3 regions of the Nonomuraea sp. NPDC049129 genome follow, and region 1 is predicted to be linked to each of the others. Evidence: riboswitches for the same ligand, from Rfam matches in the RefSeq annotation. Region 1 holds a riboswitch; each other region holds the start of a gene.
The links. A riboswitch is a leader RNA that binds a small molecule or an ion and turns the genes downstream of it on or off. The one in region 1 is predicted to bind cyclic di-AMP.

Region 2: linked by a shared signal. The riboswitch ahead of AB0B64_RS16755 (hypothetical protein) and the one ahead of AB0B64_RS36210 (hypothetical protein) in region 1 are both predicted to bind cyclic di-AMP.
Region 3: linked by a shared signal. The riboswitch ahead of AB0B64_RS10135 (C40 family peptidase) and the one ahead of AB0B64_RS36210 (hypothetical protein) in region 1 are both predicted to bind cyclic di-AMP.

The regions. Positions count from the first base shown of each region.
Region 1 covers NZ_JBEZDU010000014.1:24,772-30,538, reverse strand. The annotation lists gene AB0B64_RS36225 (site-2 protease family protein) at 1-136, shown strand, start outside; gene AB0B64_RS36220 (serine hydrolase domain-containing protein) at 347-1,900, shown strand; gene AB0B64_RS36215 (MerR family transcriptional regulator) at 2,066-2,848, shown strand; gene AB0B64_RS36210 (hypothetical protein) at 2,880-3,842, opposite strand; cyclic di-AMP (ydaO/yuaA leader) riboswitch at 3,848-3,988, opposite strand; gene galT (galactose-1-phosphate uridylyltransferase) at 4,058-5,128, opposite strand; gene AB0B64_RS36200 (DeoR/GlpR family DNA-binding transcription regulator) at 5,125-5,767, opposite strand, start outside.
Region 2 covers NZ_JBEZDU010000005.1:180,674-186,440, forward strand. The annotation lists gene AB0B64_RS16735 (hypothetical protein) at 1-469, shown strand, start outside; gene AB0B64_RS16740 (roadblock/LC7 domain-containing protein) at 499-873, shown strand; gene AB0B64_RS16745 (hypothetical protein) at 892-1,263, shown strand; gene AB0B64_RS16750 (alpha/beta hydrolase) at 1,379-2,224, opposite strand; gene AB0B64_RS16755 (hypothetical protein) at 2,350-3,108, opposite strand; cyclic di-AMP (ydaO/yuaA leader) riboswitch at 3,289-3,423, opposite strand; gene AB0B64_RS16760 (DUF5302 domain-containing protein) at 3,589-3,789, opposite strand; gene AB0B64_RS16765 (MDR family MFS transporter) at 3,837-5,285, opposite strand; gene AB0B64_RS16770 (PadR family transcriptional regulator) at 5,342-5,767, shown strand, end outside.
Region 3 covers NZ_JBEZDU010000003.1:151,710-157,476, forward strand. The annotation lists gene AB0B64_RS10110 (Lsr2 family protein) at 1-23, opposite strand, end outside; gene AB0B64_RS10115 (RDD family protein) at 534-1,022, opposite strand; partial or broken gene AB0B64_RS10120 (RDD family protein) at 1,131-1,610, opposite strand; gene AB0B64_RS10125 (hypothetical protein) at 1,647-2,531, shown strand; gene AB0B64_RS10130 (amino-acid N-acetyltransferase) at 2,554-3,111, opposite strand; cyclic di-AMP (ydaO/yuaA leader) riboswitch at 3,400-3,560, shown strand; gene AB0B64_RS10135 (C40 family peptidase) at 3,566-4,609, shown strand; gene AB0B64_RS10140 (LuxR C-terminal-related transcriptional regulator) at 4,673-4,885, opposite strand; gene lysX (bifunctional lysylphosphatidylglycerol synthetase/lysine--tRNA ligase LysX) at 5,463-5,767, opposite strand, start outside.

The DNA of each region.
Region 1 (5,767 bases):
GCGGCGTCCCGAGCCCGCGTACGTGGACATCGCCAAGGTGCTGCCGCTCACCTACGCCCTGGCCTTCGTCATGATCATCATGGCCGGCCTGCTCGTCTACGCCGACCTGATCAACCCGCTCACGCTCACCGGCTGACCGTCGCAGAGCACCCCTTCACGAACTTCTCCAATGCCTTCGAGAACACCCGCGCTACGTCGATCTCGGTGTCCCCACTGGTCGGCGGGCTGCCCCTCAACGTTGCTGTGAGCTAGATCACGGTTGAGGTTGACCTTGGGTCAGGGTGGAAGCTCGGCGCAGCGGCACGACGCCGCCCCGGACGTAACACTCTCGAAGGATCGAACCACCATGACGATCACCCTTTCCGACCAGGACAAGAGCACCCTGCGGACTGCCGCGTACGGCGCCGTGTCGCTGATGGCCGCCGCCGGCGCCGCCGGCAAGCCCCACAAGATCGCCGCCAACGGCGGTATCGCGCTGGGCTCGGCCACCGGTCTGATCGGACACGTGCTCGCCGACTACCCCAAGGGCAAGGACCTGGCCGGCAAGTCCGTGGCCGAGATCGCCGACCGCGTGCTGCCGGCCCTGACCGAGGCCATGAGCCTGCTGAGGAAGCAGGACCCGGCCGAGGCCGACAACTTCCGCGGTACCGTTCTCATCGCTGTCGAAACCGCCCAGATTCACCAGGACCAGCCGAGCCCTGCCGCGGTCGAGATGGCCCGCAAGATCACGGCAGCCCTCGACGCCGCAAGGGTAGCCACTGCCGACAACGGTGCGGCTGCCGGGCAGGATCGCCCGGAGCTGCGGAAGGCAATCGAGGAGATCGTCGAGTCCGGATTCGTCGGGGTGTCGCTGCGCGTACACGATGAGCGGGGCGAGTGGGCCGGTAGCGCCGGGGTGGCCGAGCTGGGCGGGACCGCCAAGCCGCCGGTCAACGGGCATGCCCGGATCGGCAGCAACACCAAGACCTTCACCGCGACCCTGGTGCTGCAACTGGTGGCCGAGGGCAAGATCGAGCTGGACGCCCCGGCGGCGGACTACCTGCCCGAGTTCGTCTTGGACGAGCGGATCACGGTGCGGATGCTGTTGCAGCACACCAGCGGGCTGTTCAACTTCACCGGCGAGGTATACGAGGACGGGTCGATCGTGCACGGGATCCCCGTGCCCTACGGCACCACGGGCAAGGAGTGGGTGGACAACCGGTTCCACACCTACCGGCCCGAGGAGCTGGTATGTCGGGCGCTGTCCAAGCCGGCCCGGTTCGAGCCGGGGACGGGCTGGAGCTATTCCAACACCAACTATGTGCTGGCCCGGCTGCTGATCGAGAAGGTCACCGGCCGCTCGCTGGCCGAGGAGATGCAGCGGCTGATCCTGGGGCCGCTCGGGCTGTCGGGCACGGTGGTGCCGGACGCCTCGCCGGAGCTCCCTGAGCCGCACGCCCACGTCTACTACCGCTACGAGGAAGCCGGCCGGCAGAAGACGATCGACATCACCCGCCACAACCCCTCCTGGGTCTCCACCGGCGGTGACATGATCTCGACCAGCCAGGACCTGGCCACGTTCATCTCCGCGCTGGTAGGCGGCAAGCTCCTGCCGGCCCCGCTGCTGGCCGAGATGTGCACCCCGCACGCCACCGGCCTCCCGAACATGGACTACGGGCTGGGAGTGTTCGTCCAGAAAACGGATTGCGGCGGCACCGTCATCACCCACAACGGCGGCACGGTCGGCTCCATGACGCTGATGTACAGCACGCCCGACGGCAGCAAGACCCTGACCGCCGTACTGAACTGGGTGGACGACGCCGACCTGTCCATAGCAACAAAGGTCCAGAACGCCCAGCAACGGCTCGTCAACGAGGTGTTCTGCGGCGAGCAGGCCGATCCGGCTCAGCCGTCGGACTGAACACCTGTGACCCGCACGCCTCCAGAGGCACCCCCTTCCGGTTGTGCATCAGGGAGAAACCCGAACGGGGCCACGCCGAGCTCGTCGACCTCGGCGTGGCCTGTCCACATGCTCGGCTGTGATCTGCCTAGTCGCCGAGCTCGAGCACAAGGCAGGATTGCGCAGATGAACGGAGTCACGATCGGGCAGGCAGCGGCATTCGTCGGCGTCACAATGAAGACGGTGCGCCACTACCACAAGCTCGGCCTGGTCAAGGAGCCGGAACGCGACAGCTCCGGCTACCGCAGGTACGGATCGGCCGAGCTGTTGCGGCTGGTGCAGGTCCGGACGCTGGCCGTCGCCGGGGTGCCGCTGGCCGAAGTCGGGCCCCTGCTCGATGCCGACGCCGCCCAGTTCGCCGCCGCGCTCGCCGACGTCGAGCGGCAGGTCACCGAACGGATCGAGGAGCTGATCGCGCGCCGTGACATGCTGCACCGGCTCGCCGACGGAGACCGGGCTCTGCTGCCCGACCGCGCCGTGGCGCTGCTGGAGCGGATGTCCGGCCTCGGCCTCCCCACGGAGGAGGTGGCGGCCACCAGGGAGGGCTGGGTGCTGGCCAGGGCCCTGGTTCCCGAGGGCTTCGACGACTTCCTCACCCATGTCGAGCACGCCCTCGACCACCCCCGCTTCGTCGCGTTGATCAAGCGCGCCACCGAAGCCACGGCATGGCAGCCGGACGACCCGCGCCTGGCCGAACTCGCCACTGCCATTGCCGACCACTTCCTCGCCAACCCCGCACACCTGAAGATCGTGACCGGCCTGCAAGCCCGCACCGACGCCGCGGCCCGATACCACCTGATCGCCCACTACGGCGAAGAGCAGGGATCGGCCACGGCCCATGGGATCGCGCTCGTCGAGACCAAGCTCCGCGCCGCTGGCGTCCACATCCCCAGACCAGGCACCCACTGACCGCGCCGTGCCCCGGTCCGGGCGCCCAGCTCTAGAACATCGAGATGTGCACGTGGTCGAAGTGGTTCTGGGTGATGCTGCCGCGGTCGGACATCGAGCTCCACCCCGAGCCCTGGTTGATGCGCTGCTTCCAGATCACGTACTTGACCCCGAGCTTGTCCTTGTTCTCCAGCGCCCAGGCCGCCACGCGGTCGCCAAGTGCCTGGTTGGCCGCGCTGGGCATGCTGCCGCCGGTGCTCATCATGAAGTCGCACGCGCGCCCCAGCGGGTGCTCGCCGCCGCCGCCCGAGCGGAAGCAGCCCACCTCGTACGGCAGCGCGAAGTCCTTCTGGATCAGCCCGCGGATCACCCGCATCCGGGCGGTGATGTTGTCGGTGCCTGAGGGCAGTTCGGGCGCCCAGCTGCCGTCCGAGCGGCGGCCGGGGCCGAACGGGATGAGGCCTTTCAGCTTCTTCTGGATGTCCTTGATGACGCCCTGCGCGTCGTCGCGTTGCTTGGCGACATTGGCGGCGTCCTCGCGGATCTTCGCCTCGAGGGCGGCCGCCTGGTCCGCGGCCGCCTTCTTCTCGTCCCGAGCGGTGGCCACGCCCTGCACGACCGCCTGTTGCTCGGCCGCGAGGTGGTCCAGCAACGCCGCGCTGGAGGCATCGGTCGGGAGGGTGAGGTTCGGCAGCGCGCCGGTGCCGTTCTGGTACTGCAGGCGCGCGAGTTCGGTGACGCGTTTCTGGGCGGTGATGAGCTGGGCCTCCGCCGTGGCCAGCCGTTTCTTGGTCGTTTCCGAATCCTGTTTGGCCTTGGCGAGTTCGACGCGCTTGAGGTTGTAGGTCTCGATGAGCTTGTCGACCTTCTTGTCCAGCTGCTTCAGCTCCGCGCGGAGCTGGGCCTCGCTGGGCTTGGGGGCGGCAGCGGCGGGCGTGGCCGTGAAGGCGCCGAAGGCCATGGAAGCGGTGGTGATGAGAGCGATGGCGAGACTCGAGGGGGACGCAGCCGCCACGAAGGGTTTCCTCTCCCTATGCCGGCCGGGTTAGCTGACGGGTTCGGGCAGGGAGATGCCGCCTTACCACCTGAGTGGATTCACCCCAAGACGCGATGGGTCCCCGGCTCCCGGGCCACGCACCCGGGATTAGGCCAGCACCGACCGTTTCGGTCGGCGCTGAAAAGGGATATTAGTGGTAAAACCAAGGTCATGCGACTCCAAGCGGCAACCAATTAGAGATCTACCTGTGATTTAAGCATGCGTGCGGCTTCCTCCGGCAGGACATCGTTGACGAACGCGCCCATAGCCGACTCCGAGCCCGCCAGATACTTGAGCTTCCCGGGCGCCCGTCTGATGCTGAACAGCTCCAGGTGCAGATAAGCCAGGTCACGATCCTGCCGCACCGGCGCCTGGTGCCAGGCTGAGATGTACGGCATGGCGACGCCGAACAGCCCGTCGAGCGCTCGCAGCACAGAGGTGTAAAGCGGGGCGAAGGCGGCGCGTTCCTCCTCCGACAGCGCGGCCAGGTCCGGCACCTGCCGGTGCGGATACACGTGCACCTCGAACGGCCAGCGGGCGGCGGCCGGCACGAACGCCGTCCACAACTCGTTGGCCGCCACCACGCGCACCCCGGCGGCCCGCTCGGCCGCCAGCACGTCGGCGAAGAGGTTGCCGCCCCGGTGCCGGGCGGCCGCGCCGAGCTGGAGTTTGGTCCGCGGGGTCACGTACGGGTAGGCGTAGATCTGCCCGTGCGGGTGCGGCAGCGTGATGCCGATCTCCTCGCCCCGGTTCTCGAAGCAGAACACCTGCTCGACGCCCTCGATCGCGGACAGCTCGGCCGTACGGTCGGCCCACGCCTCCATGACCAGGCCCACCTGCTCGTCGGAGAGCCGCGAGAACGACGACGAATGCTCAGAGGTGAAGCACACCACCTCACACCGCCCCACCCCCGGCCGGACCTCACTCAACCCCCCGACATCCCCGTAAGTCCCGAAATTTCCGGAAAACGAGGGGAAGCGGTTCTCGAACACCGCCACGTCATAGTCGTACGCCGGGATCTCCGAAGCCCTCGTCTCGGACGACGGGCACAGCGGGCACTCATTGGCCGGAGGCAGGAACGTACGCGTCTGGCGGTGCCCCGCCATCGCGATCCACTCCTCGGTGAGCGGGTCGTAGCGCAGCTCCGACGCCATCGGCCTGGGATCGAGCGCCCGCCGGTCGATCGCGCTCCGGTCGGCGTCGTCGCGCCGGTCGAAGTAGATCAGCTCTCGGCCGTCGGCCAGGTGGGTGATGGTGCGTTTCACTGCGAGTCCTCCGCGATGATCAGTTCGCCGGCGCGTTCGCCCAGCTCCATGCGTGCTTCCTCAGGTAGTCCCGAGTCGCTGATGACCGCGTCTGCCTCGGTCAGATCGGCGATCGTGCTGATGCCGACCGTGTTCCACTTGGTGTGGTCGGCCGGGATGACCAGCCGGTGCGCCGCGTGCACCAGCTCCCTGTCGGTCTCCGACTCCAGCAGGTTGGGCGTGGTGAACCCGGCCCGCACGCTCATCCCGTGCACGCCGAGGAACAGCGTGTCCACGTGCAGCCGCCGGATCGCGGCCACCGCGACCGGGCCGACGAGGGCGTCGGACGGCGTGCGTACGCCGCCGGTCAGCACGACCGTGCGGTCGGCGCGCGGGTTGCGGTGGAAGACGTCGGCCACCGGGATCGAATTGGTGATGACCGTGAGCTCGGGCACCGAGATGAGGTGGTGGGCCAGGGCCCAGGTGGTGGTCCCGGCTGACAGGGCGACCGCGGTGCCGGGCCGGACGAACTGGGCGGCGCGGCGCGCGATGGCCTCCTTCTCCTGCTGCTGGCGGGCGGACTTGGCGGTGAAGCCCGGCTCCTCGGTCGAGCCGGGACCCAGCGCGGTCGCGCCGCCGTGCACCTTCTCCAGCAGCCCG
Region 2 (5,767 bases), on a different contig from region 1:
TCTCGCGCAGATCTGGCCGTCCGCGCAGCTGGACACGGCTCCGGTACGGCCGGCGCAGTGGCTGCCGGGCAGCGGGGTGACTCTGGACTCGGTCCAGTGGGAGGTCCTCACCGGGGCCGGGGCCGAGGCGACACCGCTCGACCTGGCCAAGCGGATCGGCAGGTCCGGCTATTCGGTGCTGCTGGCCGTACGGAGGATGGCGGCGGCCGGGCTGCTGGCACCGCCCGTGGAGCCGACCACCACCACGCGCGCCCCGGAAGAGAGCGCGACGAAGACCGGTGAGCACAGGGCGAAGACCGCCGGAGACGGGCAGGGGGCGCTGCCGCAGCGGGGGCGCGTGGCCGCCGGCCAACGGCCGCCGCACGATCCCCGCACCCCGGGCCTGCCGCTCGGCCCGCCGGTCACGGCGGACCCCACGGACCTGGCCCTGCTGATGCGCCTGAAGAAGGCGCTGGAGGAGCTGACATGAGGTTCCCCCGCCCGCAAAGGAGGCCACCGGTGGAGCTGCGTGAAGAGGTGCTCAGGGAGATGGTTCTCCTGCGCGAGCGCACTCCGGACATCAGCGGGAGCGTCGCCTGCACGGTTGACGGCATGAGCATCGCCTGCGACAACGCCGACGACAGTGGCGAGCAGGTCGCCGCGCTGTCCGCGGCGCTGCTCGCGCTGAGCAGGCGAATGACGATCATGACCGGCCAGGGCGTACTGGAGGAGACGCTCATCTCCGGCACCGCCGGCTTCGCCGCCTTCTACGCGGCGGGCCCCACCATCGTCCTCGCAGTCCTGGCTGAGCCCGGCACCAATCTCGGGCTGCTCCGGCTGGAGGGGCGCAAGACGGCGGCCAGCGTGGCCGCCATCTCAGCACGGATTCACTGAGCTTGAACGGAGGAAGGCATGGCCAGCATGGACGTCTCTCTCAAGGAGATGATGACGATCGACGGCTCGCTCGGCGCGGTGATCGTCGATCACGGCAGCGGCATGGCGCTGGGGGCGCTCGGCGGCTCCAAGGACCTGGATCTCCAGGTCGCCGCGGCGGGGAACACGGAGGTGGTCAAGGCCAAGCTGCGCACGATGGACTCGCTGGGGCTCAAGGACTCCATCGAGGACATCCTGATCACGCTCGGCGGCCAGTACCACATCATCCGGCCGATCACCGGCCGCGGCGGCAAGGGGCTCTTCCTCTATCTCGCCCTGGACCGGGCGCGGGCCAACCTGGCCCTGGCCCGGCACCAGCTCCGCGGGATCGAGGAGAAGCTGGAGGTCTGAGAGATCCGGTGGCTCGCGTCCGGGCGCGGCGGACACGAGCCACCGACCTCCACCGATCCCTGAACAGCCTGGTCCCTGAACAGCCTGATCCCTGACCGGCCTGATTCCTGGTGCGTCAGCTCGTGGTGAGCTTGGTGATGGCGCCGACGATGTCCGGCCAGAGCGGCCGGGGCAGGTCGTGGCCCATGCCGGGGAACGTCAGCAGCGTGGCGCCTGGAATCGCCGCCGCCGTGGCGTGGCCGGCGGCGACCGGGACGAGCCGGTCGGCCTCGCCGTGGATGACCAGGGCGGGGATCCCCAGCGTGCCGAGCTGCTCCGTGCGGTCGCCGGAGGCCATGATCGCGGCCAGCTGCCGGGTCGTGCCCGGCGGGTCGAAGCACCGGTCGTACGCCTGGCCGGACAGCCGGAGGATGCGTTCCCGGTCCATGTCGAAGCCGGGCGAGCCGATCACCGCCCAGGTCCTCAAGGACTGGGCGAGCACGGCGTCCCGATCAGTCGGGGGCGCGGCGAGCAGCACCGCGCTGGCCTCCGGCGTGGGCGGGGCCACGTCCGGGCCGGGCGTCGACATGATCGAGGTAAGGGTCAGGACCCGCTCGGGGTGCCGGATGGCGAGCGTCTGGGCGATCATGCCGCCCATCGAGGCGCCCACGACGTGGGCGGCGGGCCAGCCGAGGACGTCCATCAGCCCGGCCGCGTCGTCGGCCATGTCATCCAGCAGATACGAAGAGGACGTCCCCAGTGTGGGAACGCCCTCGTCGTGCAGGTGTGTGGAGAGTCCGGAGTCACGGTTGTCGAATCTGACAACGTGATGGCCCTGCTCCGCCAGGAGCTCGCAGAGCTCGTCGTCCCAGTGGATGAGCTGGGCGCCGAGCCCCATGATGAGGAGCAGGGGACGTCCGCCGGGTGAGCCGAAGGTCTCGTACGCGATCTCGATGCCGTTCGCGGCTGCAAGCGTGGTCACGAGGTCAGAATGACATTCTGTTTCCCGCGACGCAAAGACCGCCGGCTCCGAAACCGACGACCATCAAGGCCGTCGGCTCCGGACCTGACGGCCGTCAGCAAAACCGTCTTCGGACCTGACGGTTGTCAGCGCCGGACGAGCTTGCGGATCCGGTCGCGGCCGACCGTCACGCCACCGCCGAACATCGCCAGCGCGACCGCCGCGGCGGCGCCACCGATGGCGTTCGATTCGACGACCTTCTTGTCAGCGACCTTCTCCTCAGCCTTGTCGGCCTTCTTGGCGGCCACCGGCACGGCCTTGGCGGGAGCGGGCTTGACCGCGGCGGGCTTGTCGCCCTCGGCCACGATCTTCGGGGGCTTGGCGGGGTTGCGGTCCACGACGGCGTACGCACCGGTCGAGAAGGGCTGCGGGTAGTTCTTCTTGCCCGGACCGCTACCCCACTTGGTGATGACGTAGTCGATCTTGATGTGGCCCGCGCCACCGTTGCCGTCCACGCCCAGCGTGCTGGAGTTGAAGCGGCCACCGGTCAGGGCGGCGAAAGTCTTGGCGTCGAGGTCGAGCATGACGCCGCTGGAGGACGGCACGCCCGGACCGCGGTCGCCGACGAAGAAGGGCATCTTCTTGCCCTTGTAGACGACGTAACCCTCGGTCATGAGCGGCCAGCTCGGGCTGGCGGCGAGCCCCTTCTGCATGGGCTTGCCGCTGGCCGGCAGCCCGGTGTCCCCGGCGCGGCCGGAGGAGTCGTCCCAGAAGTAGGACGCGGTGGTCTTGCCCTTGAGCAGGACCTTCTTGTCGTTGCCGGTGTCGGCGTGTGCGGCGGTGCCTGCGCTGATGGAGATCGCGCCTACGAGGGCGGCGGTGAGCATAGCAGAGCGAACAGACATGAAGCAGTGAAGTCCTTTATACGGGAAAAGGGGATCGCGCTCGTGAAAGGTGGGCGTAGCCGGGCAAGACGCCAAACGGTCGCTACGCGGAGCGTGGAAGAGCGGGGGGAAGGCGCCGGTCAGTCTGCGGACGACAACACGCGGGCTGGCGGCACGACGCGGGGGTTACGCATGCGGTAGGTGTCCTCTCCATCTCGCCTACCGGGTTAGCTGACGGGTTCGGACGTGGAGATGCCCTACCGACCGAGGTCGGATTCACCCCTAAGGAACGTTGGTTCCCCGGTTCCCGCGAGCGGGATTCGGCGCCTGCCGGTTGGTACTCCCCTGTTGAAGCCCCAAAGTCACCGGCTGGTAACTCCATGAACTATAGGTACCGAACCGGACAAAGGCAAACATAAGCCCATGAAACGGGCGAAGATCTACCTAGAGGGTCAAGAAAAAAGGGGGGTACGGCATGCCGTACCCCCAGAAAAGCTCAGGTCAACCGCCGCTCTTCCGCCTGAAAGAACGCTTGCTGGCGGCGGGCCCGTGAGCGCCGTGAATCTTGGAAGGGTCGTTGCCCCTGCCACCCGCGCTCGAGTCAGCATGCTGGTTACGCTTGCGCTCCAGCGCCTCGCGGAACTTGCGCTTCATCTCGTCCTCGGGAGTTTCGTCGACTTCCGGCTCCGGTGTTTCCGCCATGAGGACCTCCTGGTGTTGGGGACAAGGACAGCTTCGCATGACGGCGCTCAGGACGCGAAACTGGCCTCGACCTTGGGCTGTGGGGTTTCCCGGTCGATCCGCACACCGGGCATGGCGATCAGGGCGACCAGCGCCACGAGGGCGCCCGCGACCCCCAGCGAGGGGATGACCAGGGCCGCGGCCGAGGCGTGCGCGGCGGCCAGTCCGTGCAGCGGCGCCTCGGTGGCGATGACGGAGGTGTAGGCGGTGCCGGCCAGGGCCAGGGCGACCGAGCCGCCGATCTGGCGGAAGAACGTCAGGTTGGCCGAGGCCGTACCCATGTACTGGGGCGGCACCGAGTTCGACACGGCCACGGTCAGGCCGGAGAGCATCGGGCCCATGCCGAGGCCGATCAGCGCCATCCACCCGACGAGCACCCAGGGCGGCGTGTCCAGCGTCAGACCGGCGCACAACAGCGTGCCCACGACCAGCAGGAACGGCGCCGCCACCAGCCACGGCTTGTAGACGCGCGTCCGGCTGATCAGCGCGCCCACGACCATGCTGCCCACCACCATGGCCAGGGTCAGCGGGTAGATCCGCAGCCCCGACTCGGTGGCGCTGGCGCCGAGCGCCTCCTGGAAGTAGCGCGGCAGGAACACCACGCCGGCGAACATGCAGAAGGCGGTGAAGAAGGAGGTCACGTTGACCAGCGTGTACGTACGGTTCCGAAACAGGTGCAGGGGCATGATGGGCGCCTCGGCCCGCATCTCCACCACCACGAACACCACGAGCGACACCAGAGCCAGCGCGATCGGCCCGATCACCGGCACGCTGGTCCAGGTGTGGCCGTCGAGCCCCTTCTCGGTCAGGCCGATGAGCAGCGAGCTAATGCCAACTGTGAAGACCCCGATTCCCAGGTAGTCGGGCCGCCCGCCGCCATGTCCCGGCCGGCGCGGCAGGCGCAGCACGATGATCGCGATCAGCACCAGGCCGATCGGCACGTTCACATAAAAGGCCCAGCGCCAGCTCGCGTGGTCGGTGAAGAGCCCGCCCAGGAACGGCCCGGCGAGGTAGCTGAGCGCCATCACTCCGCCCATCGCGCCCTGCACCCGGGCTCCGCCCTTCTCCGGCGGGAACAGTTCGAGCACCAGGGCGATCGACAGCGGCAGCAGCGCGCCCGCGCCCAAGCCCTGCAACGCGCGGAACAGGATGAGCTGCGTCATGTCCTGCGCCACCCCGCATAGCGCCGACCCCAGGAGGAACACGGACATGCCGATCAGCAGCAGCGGCTTCCTGCCGTGCTGGTCCGACAGCCTTCCATAGAGGGGCACGGTCACGGTCGAGGTCAGCAGGTAGGCCGTGACGACCCAGGTGTAGAGATCGACGCCGCCCAGTTCCGTGATGATCCGCGGCAGGGCCGTACCGACGATCGTCTGGTCGAGCATTCCTAAGAACATGCCGCCGAGCACGGCGACCAGCAGGAGGCCATCGCCTCTGCGCTTCGTGTCAGTATTCACGTGTGGAGAGTGACATGTAAGGATTGACATGTCAACCCTTTGCTATGCTTGCCGACATGTCCCTACGGATCGCGCTGCTCGGGCTCCTCGACGCCAAGGGGCCGGCCAGCGGCTACGACCTGGCGAAATCCTTCGAGCGGTCGCTCAATCACGTCTGGCAGGCCGGGCACACGCAGATCTACCCGGAGCTGGTGAAGATGGCCGCCGACGGGCTGGTGGCGGTCGAGTCGGAGGGGGCGCGCGGACGGAAGATGTACGCGATCACGCCCGAGGGCGCGGAGCAGGTGCGCTCCTGGCTGGTCGAGCACGAACCGGTCGGTGCGATACGCAGCGAGGTGGCCCTCCAGGCGTTCCTGCTTCCGCTGCTCGACAGGGAGTCGGCCATCGCGGTGGTCGAGCGCATCAGGGCGGGGTTCCAGCAGCGGCTGGCCGTCCTGGAGTGCAAACCCGAGGACGGATCGAGGCTCGGCCGGTACGCGCTC
Region 3 (5,767 bases), on a different contig from region 1:
ATCTCCTGGATCTGCTTGGCCATCTACGCAATCCTTTCGCGGAGCATTGTTTCATTCGCCAGGGCAAACATATACCCGGAAAGGCGCGGAGACAATTCAGCGCTACAGAGATTCTGCTGAGCGGCGGCTCAGTTGTGGTTCTCGGCCTGATCCTGGGGGTTTGGACGGCGTCCGGCGGCCTCGGATCGGACCAACTTCACTACGCCAAAGATGAAGGCGGCGCCCACCACCACCGGTGGGATCAGCGCTGACAATACGTCGGTAAGGGCCTGCATTCGTCCTCGCCTCCACAGCGGACGGGGGTTTCGATGGGCGCTTTATCCACAAGCGGCCTGGGCATGAGCGCCCCTCATGCCTCACGAGGTGGACAACCGCCCGCACCCGACCATAGTGGTACATGGATGCCGTCCATGTGCCATGTGCGCCAACATCCGGCAACCCGGACGCCCCATAGCCTAATGCCAGTCTCTCCAGGCTCCTTACCGGATCAAGCGAAAATTTTGCGGAAAGACTTCTCGCCAGGCCCACAAGGGTCAGCGGAGATCTTTGATCACCCGCGTTCCGGCGAGCCGGTCGTGCGGCCCACGCTGCAGCGGCTTGTCGATCAAGATGAGGATCCCGACGCCGAAGACGAAGATTCCGGCCAGCACATTGAGCACCGGAATGCCCATGACCATCGCCGCTCCCGGATAGACCAGGGCTCGTTTCAGCAGAGCACCGCGCCGAAGGCCGCTCGGTTCGAGGCGAATCCTCATGATCGCCTTGCCGAACGTACGGCCGCTCATGGAATGCGCGGCCCAGTCATAGACCGTATATCCCAGCCCACCGAGCAGCCAGGCGAACACGCCGGGCAACCGGCTGTCGAACGCCTCCAGCAACCCGACAGTTCGGAAGCCACCCCACAGCGCGACGAACAGAATGTAATAGAAGACACCGAAGACGAGGGCTTCAATGAGCCGGGCGGCCAGGCGTTCCCACCATTCCGCGGGGACGGCGTCACTCCACGGCGGCAACCCGGTCATAACCCACCTCGCCCCTTCGGCGAACCGACCGCTACCCATTTTGCTGCCGCCCGCACATACAAAACAGAGGCTGACCGCTGGCCAGCCTCTGTTTCGCGTCCGCGAAGACTACTTGATCTTCACAACCACCGTGTTGCTGAACTTGTCGGCGAACGTCTGCTGCAGCGGCTTGTCCCAGAGCTGGGAGGCACCGTTCAGCGCGACGACGATCCCGCCGAGCAGCGACCCGACGAACGGGATGACGCCGAGGATGTATCCACCCCAGGTGCCACCGGCCCGCTTGAGCGCCACGTCGTTAGGCAGGCCGCCCGGAGGCAGCATGGTGCCCGTGGGCACGATCTTGATCCCCATGACCATCTTGCCGACCGTCTGGCCGCTCATCTTGGTCATGAAGAACTCGTAGGCGACGTACACCGCCGTCATCACGATGGCCACCACGATGCCGTAGAGCGTCGGGCCCATCAGGCCGGTCGTGACGCCGGTCGCGGAGTTGTAGCCGGCGAGCAGGATGGCCCCGAAAACGAGACCGATCACCCAGTTCGCGATGCCGAAGATGACACCGTCGATGATCCTCGCCACGAGCCGCTGCCACCACTCGGCGAGCGGGGCCGGGGCGCCGGGCGGTTGGACCCCGTGCGGCTGCGGCTGCCCGTAGCCGGGCTGCTGGCCGTACTGGGGCTGCTGACCGTAGCCGGGCTGGCCGTACTGCTGCTGCTGACCGTAGTCCGGCTGGCCGTACTGCTGCTGGCCGTAGCCGGGTTGCGACGGCTGCTGCTGGCCATAGCCCGGCTGGGACGGCTGCTGCTGCCCGTAACCGGGCTGCTGGCCGTAATTGGGCTGCTGGCCATAGCCGGGCTGCTGGCCCGACGGTGGCTGCTGGCCGTACTGCTGCTGGCCGTAGCCGGGTTGCGACGGCTGCTGCTGCCCGTAGCCCGGCTGGGACGGCTGCTGCTGCCCGTAACCGGGCTGCTGGCCGTATCCAGGCTGGGATTGCGGTTGCTGACCGTAACCGGGTTGCGATTGCGGCTGCTGACCGTAGTTGGGCTGGCCGTACTCGGGTTGCTGACCCGAAGCCTGCTGCTGACCGTATCCGGGTTGCTGACCGTAGCCGGGCTGCTGGCCGTAGTCCGGTTGCTGACCGTAGCCGGGCTGCTGACCGTACTGCGGCTGTTGTCCGTACTGCGGTTGCTGCGGCTGCTGGCCGTAGCCCGGCTGCTGCTGACCGTACTGCGGCTGTTGGCCGTAGCCCGGCTGCTGCTGCCCATAGTTGGGTTGCTGACCGTAGGCGTCGTCCGCCCGGTAGCCAACGACCGTCGCATCCGGGTCGGGCTCGCCATAGGGACGGCCCGTGTTGTGATGTCCGTATTCAGATCCGCCAGGCGCAGAGTTCTCGCCGGATTCGTCCTGTGGATACGGCGGCTGTCCGGTGCTCACCGTGTCACCTCGCTTCGAGTGCGCATGTGGCACGTGTCAGGACACATGCCTGTGCTGCCCAACGTATCGACATAGGTATCAACAATCACCTTTCCCATTAGTCAAGGTCCGCGTCACCCGATGTCAGGTGGAGAAGCATGCGGGTGTTCCCCAGGGTGTTGGGCTTGACGTGTTCGAGGTCGAGGAACTCGGCGACACCCTCGTCGTACGAGGCCAGCAGCTCCGCATAGACCTCGGGTGAGACCGGAGTGCCCTGTACGGGGCGGAATCCATGCCTCGCGAAAAAATCCACCTCAAAAGTCAGACAGAAAACCCGGCGCAGGCCGAGTTCCCGGGCCGTTTTGATCAAGGAAGAGACGATCCGGTGCCCGATTCCGAAGCCTCGGAACTCCGGATCAACGGCCACCGTGCGAATCTCCGCGAGATCCTCCCAAAGCACGTGCAGCGCGCCACAGCCGACCACTTGGCCGCCGCGCTCGGCGATCCAGAACTCCTGCACGTCCTCGTACAGAGTGACGGTGGCCTTCTCCAGAAGCCGGGGCCCGGCGCCCGCGTAGGTGTCGACCAGGAGACGGATCGTCCTGACATCCGGCGTGCGAGCACGCCGGACGACGACTTCCGTGTCCGGGACTGTCACTTCGGCGACCTGCTCCATGGGTCTCCAGCGTACAGATCCGATTACGGCCTCCCCGTAACTCTGACGTCTCTCCCATCTCATGACATCTCGTGGTTGATCGAGCACGATGAGGGATCCCTTGGCCCTCAGGCTTCCATGCCTTGACGAACTTGGTGCAAAAAGGACATAAAGTTTGTCCTGCACCGGCAAGCACGAGATCACCTCGTGACCCTTCGGTTGTGAAACCTCTACAGACTTGGCAGTTCTGGTTGAGCACGAACCCGGAGTGCACTAGTGTCCAGCGACGATGTCACCCACGCGAGCCAGCGTGGAGACGCGCCCAATCCCCGTAAGGGGAGCCGGGGACCCGCCGGTGGCGACCTCATCCCGACGCCACCACCCATGGGGTGAATCCGAGCGAGTCGTTCGGTAGGGCTGCTCCGGCCCGAACCCGTCAGCTAACCCGGTAGGCGCCGATGAGAGGAGCTGGTTGGTGAAGCAGACCCGCGATCGCGAGACGAAGCCGGCGGGCGCTCAGGCCCGCCCTTCTGAGCTCCGGAAGATCCCCACCCGGTTGGGTGTCATCGCGGCGACCATCGCCACCCTCCTCTTCGCCGTACCCGTCGGCTCCGCCGTCGCCGATCCCAAGCCCTCGCTGAAGGACCTGTCCAAGCAGGCCGAGGAGCTCCACACCCAGATCGAGACGCTGAGCGAGGAGTTCAACGGCCAGCGGGAGAAGCTCAAGACAGCCAAGAAGTCGGCTGAGGCGGCCAAGAAGACGCTGTCCACCAGTGAGGCCGATCTGGCCGCGAAGCGCGCCAAGGCCGCGCTGCTGGCCCAGAACGCCTACATCAACGGCGGCTTCGGCCAGGCGCTGGCATTCGGCACCTCCGACGACCCCGAGAGCTTCCTCGACCGGGCGGCCACCACCTACGCGCTGGAGCAGCAGCAGGGCTTCGAGGTCAACCAGGTGACCACGGCCAGGCAGGCCGCCGAGCAGGCAAGGGCCAGCGCCAAGACGCGCATCGACGAGGTCGAGAAGATCGTCGAGGGCCTCGGCACCAAACGCGACAAGATCACCAAGCTCGTCGCCAAGGTCGAGAGCAGTCTCTTCAAGCGGGCGATCGGCGAGGCGGGCCGTCCCGGCACCCGGGCCACGCGGGTCGACCTGCCGGTCATCGGCGCCGGCAAGGCCGCCACGGCCGCCAGGTGGGCGCTCACGCAGCAGCTCAAGCCGTACGTCTGGGGCGCCGAGGGGCCGACCTCGTACGACTGCTCCGGCCTCGTGATGGCGGCCTACCAGCGGGTGGGCATCTCACTGCCGCACTACACCGGCGACCAGTGGACGGCCGGACGGCACATCTCCAAGGAGGAGCTGCGCGCCGGCGACCTGGTCTTCTTCTATGGTGACCTGCACCACGTCGGCATCTACATCGGCGGCGGCATGATGGTCCACGCGCCGCAGACCGGCGACGTCGTACGCATCGCGTCCATCGCCCGCCGCCCGTTCGCGGGCGCCGTACGCATCGCCGACTGACCTCCGGACACCACGACAAGCACTCTGACAGCTGGGGCCCGGGCGGCTGGGCCGGTCGAACGGTCAGATGAGCTGGCGGCGGGCGGCCCAGGCCACGGCCTCGATCGCGGTGGCGACGCCGATGCGGTCGCAGATACCCCGAAGTCTCCGGCGTACCGTGCGTCCACTGATATCCAGTCGTCTGCCAACCCGATCAACCGTGACCCCCTTGGCAAGCTCCGCCAGCAACGCCAGATCCGCGTGGCTAAGCTCGACGCTCTCAGTGAGCACATACATCGGGAGCCCTCCCCCCAACAGCAGAACTCGAGACGTCTATGTCCGAGCAGAGCTGCAGCTCGTCTCGCAGACGGTAAACGCATTCTGGAAAGGTCGTCAAGCCAGCGGATACCGCCCTCTGACCATCGCCATTGACATGATCGGCTGTATGTGAAGTACTCGCCATATGTCGGCACACTTCGGGGCCCGATGAAGGATCACAGGCGCCCTTACAACGGCTCCAGCCCGCTCCCCAAGAGCGCCGCGAACCTGCTGAGCGCCGAATCCGTAAAACGCGAATATTCTTCGCATTCAATATGCGAAATATCGGAAATGTGGCTGCTTAGGGCAGTCTTTTGTACCCCCGCGCCGCCGGGTCGGCAGCGCCCGCCAAAGACCATGAACGGTTCATGCGCCAGAGGGAGAAGCCACTCGGCGCAGGCGGCCGGGAGATGCCCGCTCCCCGCGTTAAGGGACTGGCGAACGCCGCCGCCCGCGTTCTCCTACTCGCCGCAGGAGATCGGGCCGCTGTCAACCCGACAGCGGCCGGTACGGCCCGGCGTGGGAGCCGGGCCGACACTCTTCGGCGGCAGGCGGGTCAGTGGGTCGGCTTGACCAGCGGGAACAAGATCGTTTCCCGGATGCTCTTGCCGGTGAAAGCCATGATCATCCGGTCGATCCCGGCCCCCATGCCACCCGTGGGCGGCATGGCGTACTCCAGCGCCTGCAGGAAGTCCTCGTCCAGCTGCATGGCCTCCGGGTCGCCCCCGGCGGCCAGCAGCGACTGCTCCACCAGGCGCCGGCGCTGCTCGACCGGGTCGACGAGCTCGGAGTAGGCGGTGCCCAGCTCGGTGCCGAACCCGATGAGGTCCCACTTCTCGGTCAGCAGCGGGTTGTCGCGGT